3 regions of the Paenibacillus sp. FSL R5-0623 genome follow, and region 3 is predicted to be linked to each of the others. Evidence: riboswitches for the same ligand, from Rfam matches in the RefSeq annotation. Region 3 holds a riboswitch; each other region holds the start of a gene.

Region 1 (6,727 bases), 230 kb from region 3:
AGCCTGATATCTTATATGAGGAAGCCAGAAGACATTCAAGATCACACATTTGGAGACAAATGTAGTGGTCTTTCTTTGTGATCGGGGATTCAAGTGAGGGGTACATACGTTACAAATGAGCATACCTGAGGTTGATATCAGCATATTGTTTGAGGGACCTGATATGCAAAAAATGCCGATATGACAGGGATTATGCGTTGTCATGATATATCTGATCTAATGATTATTCTAGTTACCTTCCTTATTTGGTAGGATTAGGTTGAGGTCGGACAGAGGTGCACCTCTGACGAACTTCCAGGACAAGCTCAGGCTTGTACATTACCAAATAACGAGAGAATAAGGGAGGAATAAAGTTATGAAAAAAATGTTGACGTTGTTACTTTCCGCTGGTTTGGTTGCTTCCATATTTGGTGCAGTTCCGGTTGCTGCTGCGCCTACAGTTGTTAATTCAACGATTGTTGTTCCAAAGGGCACGACCTATGACGGTCAAGGAAAAACATTTGTAGCCAATCCTTCCACACTGGGCGACGGATCTCAAGCAGAGGGTCAGAAGCCAGTCTTTCGCCTGGAGGCAGGGGCCACGCTCAAAAATGTAAACATTGGATCACCAGCTGCTGATGGTGTTCACTGTTATGGCAACTGTAATATATCGAATGTGGTCTGGCAGGATGTGGGTGAGGATGCACTGACATTGAAGTCTGCCGGAACGGTTAACATTACCGGTGGGGCAGCGTATAAGGCTTATGATAAAGTGTTCCAGATGAATGCAGCTGGAACAATTAACATCAAAAATTTCCGTGCAGACGATATTGGCAAACTGGTTCGCCAAAATGGTGGAACTTCCTTTGCAGTTAACATGACGCTGGATAACTCCAACATTTCCAATGTGAAAGATTCGATTATGCGTACAGACAGCAGTACATCACAAGGCAAAATTACGAATACCCGTTATTCCAAAGTACCAACGTTGTTCAAGGGGTTTGCTTCAGGGAAAACGAGCCAGTCCGGAAACACGCAATATTAAACAGAAGATTGAATCGCTTGAGTTGTTAAAGGTTTAAGCCCCGCTTGTGACTGGAAGTAATTTGGAATATAACGCCAAAAAGAGCGTCTCAAGGTCATTGCCACACTGACTTTGAGGGACGCTCTTTTGTAATGCAGATGTCATAGTATAGTTCTGCTGAGCAATGTTTTATAGAGGATGCTCAAATTATTTCTCTCCCGGAACTTCAACGATGACTTTGCCTTTCTCGGGGACAACAGAACCGGTATCAATGGAGCCCAACTTGTTCATGATCTCGTAAGAGGTTTCTTCAAGCATGCGAGAGTACTTGAATGATACGAGTGTTTGACCTGCTACGGAAGGACGAGTCCCTGCTTCAGCAACGGCTTTGGTTTTAATAAAGAACAGGTCACCGATGGTTCCGGCATTTTTGCTGATGTTGGCCTGCCATTGTAGCAGGGCACTTCCATTTTTAAGGATGTAATAACTGATCAGATCGTTATCCTCAACAACGAAGAAACGATCTTTTTTTCCTTGTTCAAAAATGTATTCAATGGATGAATCCACCGGACCCAAAGGGTTGCGAATGTCCAGACGTGCTTGTCCCAGTTCAGAGAAGCGTGGCAGATGCAGTGCGGCTTCACGCGCCACAGTCAGATCGGAACTGTTATATTCTTTTACAATCGTAGCATCGGTAGTGTAAATGTAGGCTTCCTTGGCCTTCTGGTTCCACTGCACCTTGGCACCAAAAGCTTCACCGATGGCACGGAGCGGAAGCATCGCTTTACCATTCACCAGAATCGGCGCGGAGGATAATGTCGCATTCTGACCGTTTTTCTTCATTGTTTTGCTGTTAGGTGTAAGAACATACTTATCACTGCCTGTGCTAATGCTGATCTCTTTTGTTTTGTTATTGTAACCAAACGTATAGTTGCCGAGGAATTGAAGCTCCGTCAATGCCACGTACGTAATACCCTGCCGTATGACAACATCATATTGAGCTTGAACATTGTTAATATAAGCTGTCGGTTTAGGTTTGGTTGCTGCGGCTTCCGCCACAGTGGATGAGAGCAAGGCAGGTGCCGTGCCTGCGGTGAGTATCGAAGCGGCAAGGACCATTTTCCATGTTTTAAGCTGCCAAGCAGAGTTGTACTTTTTCATCACTATCAATCTCCCTTCTAATGTTTAAGACGCACTACATAACCTAAATGTTGCATATTATGGAAAGTGGACCATCACATGTCTCCTTCCCTTTTACCCCAAATGAAGCATGATGATTCTTCTAGGGATTGCCACAAATACCCATCTGATGTAGAGTAGAAGCAATGAAATAAGTGAACCGGGAGCTCAATGAAGTTGGGCTGAGAGAGTGGCCTTGTGCCGCTGACCGTACATCTGATCTGGGTAATGCCAGCGTAGAGAACATAGATTTGCGATATGTTAGGGTGAATTGTGGGAATGAACGTGGATGAACAACAGACCTCTTTGAACTGTGGTGGTGTATCTGCCAGGGGAGAGGGAATGGTTGATATTCCGTATTTTCGACATCCATCCAATACATCATTGTGAGGATTGTACACTGTGCGTAAGGCCTGCCCGGAACCGGGGAGGCTTTTTCGTTTATTTTTATAACCCCCACAGGGAACAGAGGAAGGACGTAGAGAACATGGCAGCAACAGCAAGCAACAAACGATTGAAACTAACGGATATTCTGGTAACCATCGTGATCGCAGTGGTGTTTGGGGTGATCTACAAGATATGGGGACCTACATATGACTTGATGAAACCATTCGGCGTTCATGCGGAGCAGATGATCTACGGCATGTGGTTTATGGCGGGCACGTTTGCTTTTGTTATCATTCGTAAACCAGGCGTGGCTATTCTTGCCGAAGTTGCGGCTTCAACGGTAAGTGCTTTTTTGGGCAGTGAATGGGGCATGTCCACACTTGTATACGGTCTGTTGCAAGGATTGGGAGCCGAGATATTCTTCGCAGCATTTTTGTATCGCAAAACCAATCTGTTTGTCACCTGTCTTGCAGCCATAGGAGCCGCAGCGGCTTCGCTTTTGCTGGATTACCAGTACGGGTATATTGATTCACTCTCGGCCTGGAATTATACGTTATTTATTGGATTCCGCTTCATCGGAAGCATCTTGATTGCAGGAGTGTTCGCTTATTATCTCGCCAAAGCATTGGAACTGACCGGTGTAACACGTTCACTCAGACCGGTATCCAAACAGGATTATGAGGCGCTGGATTAGATGAACGGGGAAGGGAATTCGCAAGCGGTAAGTGTGACGAATCTAAGATGCAAGTTCCCGGGAGAGAAAGCCTTGGTATTTCAAGGCTTGTCTCTTTCTGTGCGTCAAGGAGAGAAAGTGCTGTTGCTTGGCCCGAGTGGCTCCGGTAAATCGACGTTATTGCAAATTTTGAGCGGTCTGATACCACGTTCGGTTGAGATTCCGATGAAATGTGATGATATTCAGGTTCCCGCCAAAGCAGGAGTGGTCTTTCAAGATCCGGATACCCAGTTCTGTATGTCTTTTACGGATGAAGAGATCGCATTTGTGCTGGAAAACCGAAATATTCCGCGTGAAGAGATGCCTGCTCTGATTAAATATTATCTGAAACAAGTGGGATTATCCTTTGAACAGAATCGTGTATTGATCCAGTCCATGTCTCAGGGGATGAAGCAGCGTCTCGCGATTGCTTCGATGCTTGCCATGGACCCGGAGGTATTGTTTTTGGATGAACCCACTGCACTGTTGGATGATGAGGGGACTTCCCAGGTGTGGGATACCGTCAAACGCATCGTCAGTGACAAAACGATCATCATCGTTGAACACAAAATTAACGAGATTGTGGATATGGTCGACCGAATTATTGTGTTATCACCTGAAGGAAAGATCGTGGCGGATGGGCCAGCACAGCAGGTATTTACGCATGAACGGGGCAAGCTGAAGGCTTATGGAATCTGGTATCCGGGTGTGTGGGATGAGCACGAGCAGGCAGCTAAGGAAGAAGAGAGAAGTGCTTCTGGAGAGCTTCAATTGTGTGTGGACCAAGGCATCTCAAGTTTGGAAGCACAGCAATCGTCTGGTTTATCCGATACACCGGGTATATCCCCCATATCTCACGTCTCATCCTTATCACCTGTATCACCCGCCTATCAGCCTGCACTGGACTTGCAGCAGTTCACCGGATGGCGTGGGAAAACACCCTTCATTCAGGTAGAACAGGCCAAAGTATGGCATGGAGACTGGATTGGTATTGTCGGAGTTAATGGAGCTGGCAAGAGTTCATTGTTGTTATCTCTGATGAATATCCTAAAAACAACAGGTCATTATGAGGTGGACGGTCAGCCTTCTGGCAAAACGGAGCAGCTTGCAGATCGAATCGCGTTTGTATTTCAGAACCCGGAGTTTCAATTTGTGACCAACACGGTTGCGGAAGAAGTGGAATTCTCATTGCTGGGGGGCAGGATTTCAACGGAAGAAAGACTTGTCAGGACTGATCATATGTTGAATCAATTTGGGCTAATAGACCTCTCCGAGCGCCATCCCTACCAATTATCGATGGGGCAGAAACGACGCTTGAGCGTTGCCTCTGCACTGGTGAGAGAGCAGCGAATACTGCTGTTGGATGAACCTACTTTTGGACAGGATGCCCGCAATACGTTTGCCATGTTAGCACAGCTGGAGCAATTGCGGAGAGAGGGAACAGCTATTGTTATGGTTACCCATGATCGTGAAATTGTAAAAAGATATTGCACCCGAATCTGGACGGTAGATGAGGGGAGGTTAACTGATGCAACTGTCGTTTCCTCACCGTGAAACCTGGCTTCATAACGTCAATTCGGGATTAAAGATGATCATTCTGACGATGATGTTTGTCATCGTTATCCTCATTCACAATCTGAATGTAATGGCCAACGTTGCAGTGGCGATGATGCTATTACTGTGCTGGACAGGTCATCCGTGGTACAGATTGATACTGTATGCATCACCATTCATTCTGGTTTTTATCTCCACGTCCACAGGCATGATGATGTTTGGTAAGGGCGAGACCACATGGTATAAGTGGGGATTGATCCACATAACCGAAGAGAGTTTCTATCGCGGTCTACACTTGGGTTTTCGCTCGCTCACTATGGCCGCGGCTGGGTTACTCTTTGGTCTTACGACCAAGCCAGTACGGCTGTTTTATTCCCTGATGCAGCAGTGGCGGCTTCCCGCAAAATATGCCTATAGCTTTCTGGCCGCGATGCGCATGATCCCGATTATGCTGGATGAATTCCAGACGCTCCGTTACGCTATTCGTATTCGTGGAACACAGCAACGTGGCTCTCGCTGGAACGTGTATGGAACACTCAAGCGTTACGCTATTCCGCTGCTGGCACAGAGCATTCGCCGTGCACAGCGAATGGCGGTTGCGATGGAAGCGAAAGGATTTACGGATGGCGCGAGCCGAACGTATTACATTCAGATTGGCTATTCGCGAGCTGATCTGTGGTTTGTATTTTATTATATGCTCACCTTAACAGCTGCTTATTACATCGGGGTTACCTTTCCTTATCATGCTACGATGGTGGATGTAAGGTAATATTGGGAGATAGATAGAAATATATTGATGAAAACGCTAACTTTTTCCTTTTTACTGCGTCTCTATTGGAAATAACTTCTAATGGATGGGGATGAACGAGAGTGAAGACGGGTCCTGACTGGCAGAGAACGGGGTACAAATGGATTACCATGACTGGATTATCAGCTGCGCTGTTGACGGGATGGATGCTGCTGGATTCCAAAATGGTCGTGCTTGGAGGAGGACAAGCTTTGGCTACAACGCCACAAGCCTTGGGTGCAAGCTCTCAAGTCTTATCAACACAGTTGGCCTACAAACAAGGAGAACCCGTTACGCTCATGAATGACATCCCTCTGTTCAAAAACAGAAGGGACGGCAGTGTGGCTGCTGACCAGCTGGGGATTGAATACTATACAACAAAAAACGAAAAGTATACGTTGGCCTCGGTTCGTGGCGAGTGGGTGCAGCTTAAGTCAATCGATCATGGAAACTTTTGGTTGCCAAGTTGGTATGCACTGAAGGAGAGCAGAAGCATGACGGAAATAGCTCCCCAAAGCTTCACGCTCCAATCAGGCAGTAAGCTGTATCTGGCTCCGGATAGTTCTATAACTTGGTCTAATGAGAAATCGCTAACAGATAAGGCTGTTATTGTTGCAAAGTGGAAAGGCTGGTATGGGGTCTCCATTGCCCCACGAGTCTGGGATAAAGAATCCTTCACGTATCGGCCAGGACTCTTCTGGATCAAGGCACAGGCCATAGAACAGCGGATGAATGTGGCGGATGGTTGGTTCCAACAGGATACATCGCTGCCAACTTCGGTTATACGCCATCTGACAGATATTAAGCTGAATAAGGCAACCACCTCCAAACAAGTGGCTGGGTGGTTAGGCGAGCCGGATTGGAAAGAGAGTTCAAGCAATCTAAATTACACGGGTGATTCAATGAGTATTGGACAGACCTGGAGATATGAGCGGGAAGATGGGCAATTTTTGGTCACATTCAACAAGAATGGCAGACTGGTCAGAACACGCTGGAATTTAGCACAGGATAATCGAAATGCTGTTGTTTCCGATTGGAACATCAGTCGGACGGATGAATATGGGTTCACAACAAAAATCTATGGCACAACACTGCCAACGACAAT
Region 2 (6,727 bases), 3.3 Mb from region 3:
TCACTCCGGGTACATGCTTCATTCACATGCAGGGCCAGGAATTCCAGCAATTCGTACTCTTTTGGCGTTAATGTCAGGTATTCACCCGCACGATTTACACGTCTTGAACGCAAATTGACTTTAAGATCATGAACTACAATTACTTCCTCACCCTCTGGTGTTGCATTCGCAAAAACACGCAACAAATTTCGTATTCTGGCAAGCATCACGGTCAAGTGGATAGGTTCCTCCATCACATCATTAGCTCCGAAATCCAGCCATTCCACGATGAACTGAGGAGATGCATCTGAAGTAATAACCAGTAGAGGTATAACATGACCTTTATCTATCCAACGTTTTAACTCTTCTCTCTTCTGTTGGGTCCGATAGCCCTGACCCTTTTCACTATCTACCAGGATGATCAGATTGATATGTAACAACGATGGCTCAACGGATTGGTTAAGTTCAGACCATTCCTTACGGTGTACCTCATACCCTTCGGAACATAGTGCATCCTGAATAAGGTCAACCTGCTCTCCTGCTCCAATCAGCAAAATGGCTGTTTTCACTCTTTTTCACCCGGCCTGTCTCTATCCCCGCTGCTCGCAGCAATGGTTGGTACAGATAGCATGCCGTAAAATGAAAAAGTCCATTCCCTTAAGGGAACAGACATTGCTTCATTTTTGCTTCAACCAAAGTAGCGGTGAACGAGTGTACGTGCCTCAGCTGTATCTTTTGTTCCGTGAACAAGAACACGTCCATCTTGGAAAATGACCATTCTATAGACCCCTGTTGTAAAAGAAACCAGAAACGGATTGGATTCCACTTTTCCTTCTTGAAGTCTATCCAGACGTTCTGCCGTATGTTTAAGATCCAGATTCATACGCCGTGCAGGTCGGATCTGAACGGTGTCCCTGCCACATAACACATCGGTTTTCTCCAGATTGGACGCAGAAAGATATGGATACGTTGCCGAAGTGCCGCAGGAAGAACAGTCTTGCTTTTTCGCACCATCCACATTGATGGATATGTATTCGTTCCTCCACACGTCAAATGACAATAACTTACGTCTCAATGCATTTACATTGCCACTAAGTAACTTCATCGCTTCTGCGGTCTGATTCGCCGTTACCATCTGTACGGCTTGAGGTATGATGCCAGACGTATCACAGGTATCTCCACCCAGAGGGACTTCACCGAGCAAACAATTTAAACATGGCGTATCTCCAGGCATAAACGTATAGGTAATGCCGTAACTTCCTACACATCCACCATAAATCCAGGGAATACGGTGTTTCTGTGCCATATCATTAATGAGTAGTCGGGTATCAAAATTATCCGTTGCATCCATGATCAAGTCTGTATGCTGAACGAGTTCTTCCAACTCATCTACTCTAACATCCAACACTTTCCCTTCCACATGAACCGTGGAATTAATGGCAGATAACCGTTTTTCCGCCGCCATTGCCTTCGGAATCCGTTCAATTGCGTCCTGTTCTACATATAATTGCTGTCGCTGCAGGTTACTCCACTCCACATAATCACGATCCACAATCGTTAGGTGTCCGACTCCTGAACGAACTAACGTTTCTGCAATTCCTGTTCCGAGTGCGCCAGCGCCTACAATTAAAACTCTGCTGTCACTCAATCTGGCCTGGCCTTCCTTGCCAAGTGGCGCGTAACGTTCCTGTCTGGAATAACGATCAGCCTGCTCGGAAGATGTTATTTGATCTGTCATGTATGAACCATTCCTTCCACCGGACTACTGGCTGCTGCATAACGCTTTATGGGAATCATGCCTGCCTCATATGCCAATCTGCCCGCTTCTACCCCCAATCGCATCGCTTTAGCCATGCTCACTGGATCGCCTGATCCGGATACGGCTGTATTTAACAATACACCATCTGCACCAAGTTCCATCGCATAAGCAGCATCTTTTGGGGAGCGCAACCCTGCATCTACAATCACAGGTACAACGGCCTGCTCAATGATGATCTCAAGGTTATAGGGATTGATGATGCCTCTGCCAGCTCCGATGGGAGAAGCGCCAGGCATTACAGCATGTACGCCAAGCAATTGCAGCCTTTTGGCCAGAATGACATCATCCGAAATATAAGGCAATACCGTGAAGCCCTTTTCAAGCAAAATTTCGCAAGCCTTGTACGTTTCAATCGGATCTGGGAGTAACGTCATTCCATCTCCTATGACTTCGACTTTTATCATATCACAAAGTCCTGAAGCCCGCGCAAGCTCGGCAATTCGCACCGCCTCTTCCGCAGTGGAAGCCCCCGCCGTATTCGGAAGAAGAGTGTATTTGTCCAGATCCAACGTATCCAGGAAATGCTTCTGGTTGCGTTCCTCCAGATTCAGACGACGAACAGCAAAGGTCAAAACTTCCGTTTCAGATGCTTCCACAGCCTGACTTTGCACTTCCAGATCCGAAAACTTGCCTGTTCCGAGCAACAATCTGGACTCAAACGTATATTTACCAATGTTCAACATCATCAACCGCCTCCTACAAAATGTACAATCTCAATTCGATCGCCTTCTCTTAATGCTGTTGACTCATGGTGCTCACGCGTTAAGATATGCCTGTTCAGCTCAACAACTACAGTCTTGACTTGCAGGTCAAAAGATTGGAGCAATTTATCCACACGATTCAATCTGTCTTCAATCTCCATCCGTTGACCATTAACGATGATATTCACTGCACCACTCCCTTTCTGTTCAATCGCTCAGGGCTCAGCGCCTCAATTCCGAGTTCTTCTGAGCTTTTGCCAGCGAGCAACTCAGCGATAAGCCTGCCTGTTATCGCACTAAGCAAGATACCGTTGCGGTAATGTCCAAAGGCGGCGAACAACCCGGGTATACTCTTGCAAGCACCTATATAAGGCAGTCCATCGGGAGTTCCCGGTCTTACGCCTGCCCACGCTCGTATAAATTGTGCTTCTTTCATCCCAGGCACCCAGTGGGTAGCCGCTGTTAGCAGCTTCTGAACACCCTGTACAGAAACGTTCAAATCCGTTCTGCCTGGCAGACTGGTTGCACCGAGCCAAACTTCGCCATTGGCTTTGGGAACAATATAGATATCCTCTGCATACACCGTTCTATCAGGTCTGTACCCTGCATGTTCATCTGAGAACTGAACGGCGGCTATTTCACCTTTTACCGACCACACAGGCAAGCTCAGATTCACATGTCTCATCAACTCTTCACTCTGTAATCCAGCCGCTATAATGACATGTTTGCATCTCATCTCACCGATCGATGTGGTGATTCCCTGCACACCGTGTTCGTTTGCTTGCACACGTATATCCTGTATGTCCTCCATTACCCGTGCTCCTATTGCTTGAGCGGATTCGGCGTACGCCTTCGTTAGGTGGACTGGGAGAATCTCACTCTCGTGAGGTCTGTAATAGGCTCCATACGTATCTCTGTTAAGCCATGATGCCTCCTGTTGCACAACGGAACGATCCCACCACATCTCATCAGCAGAACTAGACAACGCAGACTTCCGATTGTCCTTATAACTACTTAATTCACTGTATGAACGAAAAGGAGTTAGGAATCCCTGGCGTTGCAGACCAGTCTCTACCTCACTGAGTGTAGCCATTAGCACTTGTTGCTCGGTAAGTAACTGTCTACTCTGCCTGGCAAGCTTAGCCATCAAAGGATGAGCAAAATCCTCACTGTCGGCCGCCAGCATTCCAGCTGCTGCGCAAGAAGTGCCTCCTGCAATCGCCGAACGCTCCAGCAACAGCACATCCTGTCCACGGGAAGCAAGCTCATATGCGATGGCACATCCAACAACGCCTCCGCCTACAATAATCGTTTCTGCATGAATCTTATCCGGTCTATCAGTAATGATCTTCTTCATCAGCTCATCTCCTTGATTCAGCGGCTCAAACTTTCTGTACCAACGATAGCCTGCCTTAATAATGCAGCCGCCCGATCCGGGGAATCGCTCGCCCACACATTCGAGATCACAGCGACTCCCTGTGCGCCTGCAGAACGAATAGCGTGAATGTTTCCCGGTTCGATGCCCCCAATCGCCATGACAGGAATGGAGACACCAGAGCACACTTCAGCCAGAGCATATAATCCTCTTGGTTCAAGATCAGGCTTACTGTTGGTTGAGTAGACATGCCCGAAGAAAAGGTAATCGGCTCCCCGTTCTTCAGCGATTTTTGCCTCATCGATTGAATGAACAGATACACCCAGACGAAGTCGCTGCACATTGCTTATAACAGCTGGGTTATAGTTACGTATCGCATCTTGCCCCCAATGTACACCGCCATAGATGTCATTCTGTGGTGGCAGCTCTGAACCATTTATAACAATGCGACAAGATGGAACGCCAATGCTAAGCAGACTTTCAGCCCAACCGATCTTGTCTTGCCATGTGAGTTGTTTTTCTCGTATGTGAATATAGTCCACCCATGGCCAAACGTCCTTTGCAGCTTTTACAAAAGATGCTTGATCCCCTGCACCCGTAGATACAACATGCAGTTCAAATGATCCGTGTACATGTTCATGAGAAAATACCGTACTGTTCATCTCCTTCCATGCGTGAATGCTATGAAAACACAAAAAAGCCACTCCCGTAGGGGAGTGGCTGCGTATTAATTATAGGACCAGATGACTGACTGATACATACAGTTCATTTCGTGCAATAAAGCTATAGACCCTATAGCCATAACGTTATACACGCAACTGCATGTTTCAATTCGTTAAGCAGACGGTTGAAATTCTTTGAATTGCCGTTTGCTCACGTCATTCACTGAAACGCGCTCGCCACTTCCCTACGCTGGTATGATCCAGATCAGGTGCAAAGGGTCCAGAATCGCATTCTTCCATCTCAGCCGCATCGTGCGGCCCCCCTAGTGTTCATATGAAGTTGTAGCCTATGTTACCATAGACGGATTTTTTTGTCACCGTCATTTCTGTTAAACATTGTCTTAAATCGCCCTAGTTTTTCTCAGACCATTCTTCGACATTCCATGTTTTGGTGACCCAACCCTCGTAGAAATCAGGTTCATGAGATACCAGTAACACCGTTCCCTTGAATTCTTGCAAGGCACGCTGCAACTCCGCTTTGGCTGTGACATCCAGATGGTTTGTCGGCTCATCGAATAAAATCCAGTTGCTTTCACGCATCAAGAGTTTGCATAAACGAACCTTGGCTTGTTCTCCACCACTCAGCATGTTAAGCGGACGAGTAATGTGCTCATTTTTCAACCCGCAGCGAGCGAGATGACCCCGGACCTCATTCTGGGTCAAATGTGAAAACTCATTCCAGACATCCTCAATCGGCGTGATATTCCCAGCACGAACTTCCTGCTCAAAATAGGCCGTTTCCAGATAATCTCCCAAGAAAGTCTTTCCACTAAGTGGAGATATTTTTCCCAGGATGGTTTTTAATAGCGTCGATTTACCCACACCATTACAACCTACGATGGCAATTTTCTCACCACGTTCAATTGTCATCGTCATTTTGGGCAGCAAAGGATACGTATATCCAATTTCAAAATCAATACCCTCAAAGACCGTTTTGCTGCTCGCACGGGCATCCTTGAATTTGAACGTTGGTTTGGCCGCTTCATCTGGGCGATCAATACGTTCAATTCTGTCCAGCTGCTTCTCCCGGCTCTTTGCTCGACCTGAAGTTGAAGCACGTGCCTTGTTACGCTGAATGAAGTCTTCCTGCTTCTTGATGTACTCTTGCTGCTTCTCGTATGCATCAATATGCTGGGCTTTATTCATATCAGCCATCTCAAGGAACTTGTTATAGTTCGCTGCATATCTCGTTAATTTGGCAAATTCCAAATGATAAATGACATTTACGACTTCATTCATGAATTCGGTGTCATGGGAGATTAAGAGAAACGCGTGCGGGTAGTCCTTCAGGTAACGTGACAGCCATTCAATATGCTCTACGTCCAGATAGTTGGTCGGCTCATCCAGCAAAAGAGCTGTAGGTTTCTCGAGCAGAAGTTTGGCAAGAAGCACCTTGGTACGTTGTCCACCACTTAGAGCTGCGACATCTCGATCAAGACCAATTGCGGACAAACCAAGACCATTGGCCATCTCTTCCACTTTTACGTCAATCAGATAAAAGTCGCCCTGTTCCAGTTGTTCCTGAATATCGCCCATCTCTTCCAGCAACTGCTCCAGCTTATCTGGATCTGCATCTGCCATCTGGTCCGTAATATTCATCATTTCTTTTTCCAATTCAAGCAACGGAAGGAATGCATCCTTAAGCACGTCACGAATGGTTTTGCCTGGGGTAAGCTTCGTGTGCTGATCCAGATATCCATAACGGACCTTAGGTGTCCATTCCACTTTTCCACTATCTTTAAGCAATTTACCGGTAAGGATGTTCATTAATGTGGATTTACCCACACCATTGGCACCAACAAGTCCTACGCGCTCTCCGGCAAGTAAACGAAACGATACATTTTTAAATAACGTGCGATCTCCAAAATTGTGACTCACGTTCTCTACTGACAATAAACTCATAAGATGAGGTAGCTCCTATCTATTAGACATTACTTTTGTGATTGTTCCGAAACCCTATTCTAGCACAAGTCCCGTCTTTTCTGAAAGTAATGTAAACAGCTCAGGAACCTCTTCCATGATTTTGTCATACAGGCTACCCTACCGATTAGAGCATTTATATTCGAAATAGCCTTGTGCAGCTGCTTGTCTTGCGTCTGTGAACACCTCTTCAGCACGGTAACCATTACCA
Region 3 (6,727 bases):
GCTGATGCGGCAGGCGCATTTACATTCCCCTCTGGAGAAGTTGGAGCTTCTGAAGCTTGGCGATGGATGCTTCCTGGCCCTGACGTATGCAGCGCATTTTCCAGAAAAAGTGATGGCTCCGAATCCGTTTCGTGCAAGATGACAGGTTGGCCAAGCGTATCCAATACGCCCAGGAAATACTCCGACTCGCGGATAAAATGCAGAATGAGTACTTTGGCAAGCGGAACAGCTTGCACAGCAGCACTTTGCTCCAAAAGAACGTATAGCTGTTTGATGAACTCTCTCGATTGCTGCCGAGCTGCCAACACAAGTTGATCGATACAACGAACCATGTAGGGAGCAGGCGGATGGGTTCCAGGCAATAGTTGTTTTAAAAGCTGATTGGCTACTCGCTCACTGTTTGCAAAGGTAACCTCCCATTCCTCCAGTAGCTTGACGTATGGGGGCTCCAGATCAGGAACCAGGGCACGAATGACGAGTGTATGTTCTTTCTCCTGCTCTTTCCAGAAACGGATTTCCTCCAATGTCCGCAGAGGCAGCAGGTGACCATATCCATACCAGTTCATCTTTATTTTGAACCTCCTTCAGATGGAATTCATTACATGCAGACCGTCTGTTCATGCGTCCCAAGAGTATATTCCGCGAGCTTGTTGTCCTATGAGTGCAAAAAAAGAGCCCTGAGGGCTCTGGAAAAAAATTCGAATGATTGGAATTTGGTTATTCTCCACTATTTGTGTTTTGCACATCGTCACTGCTTGTTTTCGTTACATGACTCAGGAAAGTTGAGACACGGCGCAGATATTCCTTTGGATGCTCCCGGAAGATCAACTCATGATGCGCATCCTGGACAATCCATTCATCGGAGTATGGATTGGTCTGGTTGGCGGCGAGTTGCTCCGCAATTGGATAAGGCGCCTTCTCGTCCTCTGTGCCATGGATGAAGAAAATCGGGAACGGATAATCTTCCTTTTTCACTTCCTGGTATGGAATCTGTTGTAATCCGGTACCATTCAGAACAGGGAATAACAGATTCATGATCTCGAGTGTAGGCTGACGCGGGAGATCGATCTGGTTATGAATGTTGTGGTACAGCGTATCAGGCTCAAGCAGGAACGTACTGTCAAGAATCATCGCATCCACTTCCTGGGTAATCAGTCCGGTTTGAAGCGCCGTACCGGCACCCATGGAGAAACCCCAGACAACCAGTTCCTGCGCACCTCGCTGCTTGGCGAACTGGATGGCACCCAGCAATTGCTGTGACTCAGCTTTGCCACCTGTGGCTACGGCTTTGTTCACCTGTGAGGCGAAGCCATAATCGAACATGACCACGTTGAACCCAAGTTGATGGGCATAGTGTGCCAGGTCATACATGGGTACCCATGTTTCTTCACGATTGGCACCATAGCCGTGACTAAAAATAATCGTTTTGCTTGCAGCATTGTCAGCAGGTATATACCATCCCTGCATCGTCCGGCTGCCATCTGCTGCCGGGAACGTGATGTCTTCGTACTTCATGTTCTTGGCCTGCATTGGATTGGAGAAGACCGGTGCTACCGTTGGATTGGATAATACCCATGCGATGTAACCATGCAGTGCAATAAAACAAAACAGTAGAAAAAATACAACGGAGAGCAGCAACGCTACGATAATATGTTTGAACCGAATCAGCCTCGGTGATAGGGAAGAGGGCAGATCGGACACTTTTGTTTGCAGCGGGGCTTCGCTCTGGGATGTTGGATACATGAATGCCCCTCCTTTGAAGTTCAGTTGAAGATAACAACGACATGAAAAGAGAATTGCGTCGATTTCAGAGCCTGCTTCAGAGCGATATCTTAATGTAATATATCTTTATCGTATGTTCCCGTATAGTCAAAGTCAATTGATTGAGGGCATTTGTTACGCAATTGTTATATAGTTCTTAAGATATATGGGTAACATTACCTTAGTGTGTAAATTACAGGGGATTAAGTCTTATAAAAAGGAAAAATTTACATGTTGGCTTATTTCGATTTTGGCTCTTTTTGGTTTACAGATGAGACCGTTTCTCATATAATTTATGTAACCAAGTTTCATGTGATGAAACATGAGGAGGGCATTATGCCATGGAAGATCGCAAGTTAACCGTCCGGGCTGTGGAACGGGCGCTGGATATATTATTATGTTTTACCACACGAAGTGATCTGGGACTCACCGAAATCGCCAGCCAGATCGGCCTGCACAAAAGTACAGTGCACCGTTTGATGGCTACGCTGGAGGATCGAGGGTTCGTAATCCGCGATGCAGCAACAGAGAAGTACCGCCTTGGCATCCGAATCTGGGAGCTGTCAGCTCATATGTCCCGCAGTGATGATCCCGCTATTCTGCTGCTGCCTGCGATGGAGCGACTGAGGGATCGATTGGGGGAGACCGTGAGTCTGTACCTGCGTGATGGCAGTGAACGGATTCGGATTCAGGCTGTGCAAAGTGATCAGGCGATTCGCCGAGTTGCTCCCGTTGGTGTTAGACTCCCGCTGTCTGTGGGCGCTTCCAGCAAAGTTTTGATGGCGTTTGCCACGGACGAGGATCGTGAAGAATTGATGAATGGTCCTGAATGGCCGGTATTTATCGATCCAGCGGTGTATTTGGCGCAAATGGTAGACATTCGGGATAACGGATATGCGACGAGTTATGAGGAACGTGAGCCGGGAGCTGCCGCGGTATCGGTACCGATTATGGATCGCAGAGGCAATATTGCAGCTGCCCTCTCGGTCTCAGGGCCTGTCAGTCGACTCTCGCAAGAGACTTTGCACGAATACGCACCTGTGCTAAAGGAAGCTGCTACGCAGATGGGGCTCATGTTATCCTGATGTCGATGTAAGGTCTGTCACCAATTAAGTTAGTAATCTGGAATATAAAGGTTGTTTTTATGTTCCGGTTGCGCTACTCTGTAATGGACGGCCCATCGGGGCCAGCTTCATTGAATATGAACTGCGGCATGTGTATGCCGCAACTTGTTAACGTTACTGGGGGAGTCCGAATTGTCCGGACTGAGACGGAATCGCATGAGATTCCGGACCCTTTGCACCTGATCTGGATCATACCAGCGTAGGGAAGTAATCGGCGATATGACCACAACCACCACATGATGTGACCCTTGTAGGGCTCCGTTAAGGAGCTGCATAAAGGTGCATTATTGGTGATGGACATTAAAAGTCGGTTCCTTCGGGGACCGGCTTTTTTATATACAGTGAACAGGCGATATAGCGAGGATTCTATGGGCTTCTTTTTCAATAACCTGCGAAAGTGGGCTTGGATGAGGAGGGAAGTCACCATAGATCCATGATCTGCGGCAGCCTTCGGTCTGTTGTGAACTGTACATAAATAATGTCTCCCCTGGTCTGGTGTAGGATCGCTCTTTCTTCTCTGCATTGCGCATGATTTGGGACAGGTACGTAAGCGAGCTAATGATGATGCCAACCCAAAAACAAGCGAACGAACAATGAGGAGGAGACAAGTGACATGAGTACAGAAAATCAAACGGGACAACAAGCGATGGAACAGCAACATAACGGTCAGCAGGTGGAAAAGGAAACAAGCGCGGCCGGACGGGTTCAGCCCTTTCCGGGCAGCCGCAAAGTCTACATTCAGGGCTCACGGCCGGACATTGCAGTACCGGAACGTGAGATAGCCCTTCATGACACGAATACTCCCCAAGGGGTGGAGCATAACGAACCGCTGCGTGTCTACGATACGAGCGGCCCTATGACCGATCCCGGATTTCACGCCGATATCCGTGCAGGTCTGCCAGCCCTGCGTACCCTCTGGATCACAGAGCGTGGCGATGTCGAGGCTTACCAGGGCCGTACGGTTAAACCGGAGGATAACGGACTGAAGCCCGGAGGGAAGAGAGCCGGTGCCGAAGAGTATCCCGGATTACGTGGCAAACCCTTGCGGGCACAGCCAGGACGCTGTGTGACCCAGATGCACTACGCGAGACAGGGAGTCATTACGGCAGAGATGGAATTCGCTGCCATTCGTGAAGGTGTGGAGCCGGAATTTGTAAGGCAGGAGCTGGCGAGTGGACGGGCCATCCTGCCGTCTAACATCAATCACCCGGAGAGTGAGCCGATGTTGATCGGTCGCCATTTTCATGTGAAGATCAATGCCAACATTGGCAACTCTGCTGTATCTTCTTCCATCGAGGAAGAGGTTGAGAAGATGACCTGGGCGGTACGCTGGGGATCGGATACCGTAATGGATCTGTCCACAGGCAAAAACATTCATACCACCCGGGAATGGATTATCCGCAATTCACCTGTGCCGATTGGTACGGTGCCGCTGTATCAGGCGCTGGAGAAGGTGAATGGCGAAGCGGAAGCGCTGACCTGGGAGTTATACCGTGACACACTCATTGAGCAGGCAGAGCAGGGTGTGGACTACTTTACGATTCATGCAGGTGTACTGCTGCGTTATATCCCGATGACGGCCAAGCGGATGACAGGCATTGTGTCTCGCGGTGGGTCCATTATGGCAGCATGGTGCCTTGCGCATCATCAGGAGAATTTTTTGTACACTCATTTTGAAGAAATCTGCGAGATTATGAAAAGGTATGATGTGGCGTTTTCGCTGGGAGATGGACTCCGTCCAGGTAGTATCTACGATGCCAATGACGAAGCTCAGATGGCGGAACTGGCTACGCTGGGGGAACTGACGCAGATTGCGTGGAAGCATGATGTGCAGGTGATGATCGAAGGTCCGGGGCATGTGCCGATGCACAAGATCAAGGAGAATGTGGATATGCAGATGGAGATATGTAAAGAGGCACCGTTCTATACGCTGGGGCCGCTGACGACCGACATTGCCCCGGGATACGATCACATCACATCCGCCATTGGTGCGGCCATGATTGGCTGGTTCGGCACGTCCATGCTCTGTTATGTTACGCCAAAAGAACATTTGGGCCTGCCCAACAAGGATGATGTGCGGGAAGGCGTCATCGCCTACAAGATCGCGGCCCACGCTGCCGATCTGGCGAAAGGCCATCCGCGTGCTCAACGCCGCGATGATGCATTGTCCAAGGCACGTTTCGAGTTCCGTTGGCGTGACCAGTTTAACCTGTCACTGGACCCTGAACGTGCGCTGTCCTACCATGATGAGACGCTGCCAGCAGAAGGGGCCAAAGAAGCTCATTTCTGCTCGATGTGCGGACCGAAGTTCTGTAGCATGCGCATCACGCAGGACATTCGGGCCTTTGCCGCGGATAAAGGATTGTCCGAGAATGAGGCTGTAGCTGCCGGGATGCAGGAAAAGGCCGAGGAATATCGGACACGTTCCTAGGCGCCGATACAGCGCAAGCTGGGCAGTCTGACATCATTTGCAGGTGAGAATACTGCTATCATGTCGTCTTTTTCATCTTATTGATCAGCTTCCTGATACTTTTTATCAGCATTATGGTTGATTGTCTAGCAGATGTTTAATAAAATGAATGTAGGTAAACACCAATAAGAGTAGCCAGGCCAATGGCTACTCCTGCACAGCATTTGCGGTGGGTATTCCTCCGAGTGCAGCAAGTTCAGATGAAGTGACCCGTCAGGCCGTCAACCTGTGGCGGGTCACTTCTTTTTACGATCGATGTATGTCAGGAGCGCAATAATTAACATCGCGAACACGATTACGTCGTTAAAAGAGAAGTTCATAGGATCACCTCCCACTGGAGGCAAACCTATTTCCCACCACAAATTGGCTGTACAAAGTGATTATACCATTTGAAATGCTCTTGTTCGAGAGCATTTTTATTTTGCAAAAGAAGTCAATATAGTAGTTTTCACATGTTTTTAGTGATTGTAATATTTCACTTCAAATCCGCTACTACTATCGAGCCACACCCAAATTCTTCTCCAAATATGCCGCAAGCAATGCCAACGGACTATGGATCGGAATACCGCGATCTATTGTAACCTGTGCAGCTGCTGGAGCCATAGAGAGTTGGGCTGCCACTACCGTTTTACCCGGATGCCGCTTAGCAATCTGCTGTAAGCCTTCACGTACCGCTTCGAGATACCCTTGCTGATCTCCACGCATAATCAACTCAAATGTCCCAGGGATGCACACGGCATCTGTCTGAGATGTCTTGGCAACGTGTAGTTGCACATTCTCATCCTCTTGCTGTAATGCCTGATTCACCCGTGCCATCGTTCCTTCAATCGTTGCCGGGTTGGTGAATGCGATTATGTAATCTCCTGGTACTCGCCGTATCTCCTGCAATAACGGATCATCTATGCCGATCACAGGCACAGGGACCTGTGTCGCTTCCTGCTCCAGTACTGTCGCAAAGAGGGTACACGTGACCAGAATGGCATCGGCATGACATTCGGCGATCCATTGGAGCGTCTGGGCTACTTTCTCGTGAATGACGACCTCGTTAAAGTCAGCGTCATGTTTAAGACGATCCAGACCTGGATCGACGTAATGGACCAATTCAACTTCATAAGGAGCAAGCGTTTCTTCGATTAAGGCGATGTTGGAATAATGAGCGTGAAAACAACCAATGGTGATCATGTGCTAAGTCCCCTTTTACAGTTCGTATATGTCATGGATCTTGTAGATATTTAAACCATTATAGAAACACACCTGAGGACTGTACAGTTGTTTGTTACTCAACGCCAATAACCGCCCTTCCGCCAAACTGCGGAAAGACGGTTGATAACCGTACTAATTGGTTCTGGTGTCCATTTTATCGAAGGGAAGG

Evidence for each region. A riboswitch is a leader RNA that binds a small molecule or an ion and turns the genes downstream of it on or off. The one in region 3 is predicted to bind thiamine pyrophosphate.
Region 1: linked by a shared signal. The riboswitch ahead of MKY92_RS04390 (ECF transporter S component) and the one ahead of thiC (phosphomethylpyrimidine synthase ThiC) in region 3 are both predicted to bind thiamine pyrophosphate.
Region 2: linked by a shared signal. The riboswitch ahead of MKY92_RS17680 (thiamine phosphate synthase) and the one ahead of thiC (phosphomethylpyrimidine synthase ThiC) in region 3 are both predicted to bind thiamine pyrophosphate.

Annotation. Positions count from the first base shown of each region.
Region 1 is NZ_CP150233.1:944,552-951,278, forward strand. Features, by position in the region: gene MKY92_RS04375 (radical SAM/SPASM domain-containing protein) at 1-7, shown strand, start outside; gene MKY92_RS04380 (pectate lyase) at 356-1,024, shown strand; gene MKY92_RS04385 (copper amine oxidase N-terminal domain-containing protein) at 1,211-2,164, opposite strand; TPP riboswitch at 2,332-2,442, shown strand; gene MKY92_RS04390 (ECF transporter S component) at 2,670-3,263, shown strand; gene MKY92_RS04395 (ABC transporter ATP-binding protein) at 3,264-4,835, shown strand; gene MKY92_RS04400 (energy-coupling factor transporter transmembrane component T) at 4,810-5,604, shown strand; gene MKY92_RS04405 (PQQ-binding-like beta-propeller repeat protein) at 5,706-6,727, shown strand, end outside.
Region 2 is NZ_CP150233.1:4,037,150-4,043,876, forward strand. Features, by position in the region: gene MKY92_RS17655 (response regulator transcription factor) at 1-548, opposite strand, end outside; gene MKY92_RS17660 (ThiF family adenylyltransferase) at 668-1,717, opposite strand; gene MKY92_RS17665 (thiazole synthase) at 1,714-2,481, opposite strand; gene thiS (sulfur carrier protein ThiS) at 2,484-2,687, opposite strand; gene thiO (glycine oxidase ThiO) at 2,684-3,856, opposite strand; gene MKY92_RS17680 (thiamine phosphate synthase) at 3,874-4,569, opposite strand; TPP riboswitch at 4,762-4,871, opposite strand; gene MKY92_RS17685 (ABC-F family ATP-binding cassette domain-containing protein) at 4,948-6,498, opposite strand; gene MKY92_RS17690 (hypothetical protein) at 6,637-6,727, opposite strand, start outside.
Region 3 is NZ_CP150233.1:717,631-724,357, forward strand. Features, by position in the region: gene MKY92_RS03410 (Fe-Mn family superoxide dismutase) at 1-566, opposite strand, end outside; gene MKY92_RS03415 (alpha/beta hydrolase) at 718-1,743, opposite strand; gene MKY92_RS03420 (IclR family transcriptional regulator) at 2,103-2,846, shown strand; TPP riboswitch at 2,995-3,108, shown strand; gene thiC (phosphomethylpyrimidine synthase ThiC) at 3,499-5,316, shown strand; gene MKY92_RS03430 (hypothetical protein) at 5,851-6,537, opposite strand; gene MKY92_RS03435 (hypothetical protein) at 6,713-6,727, opposite strand, start outside.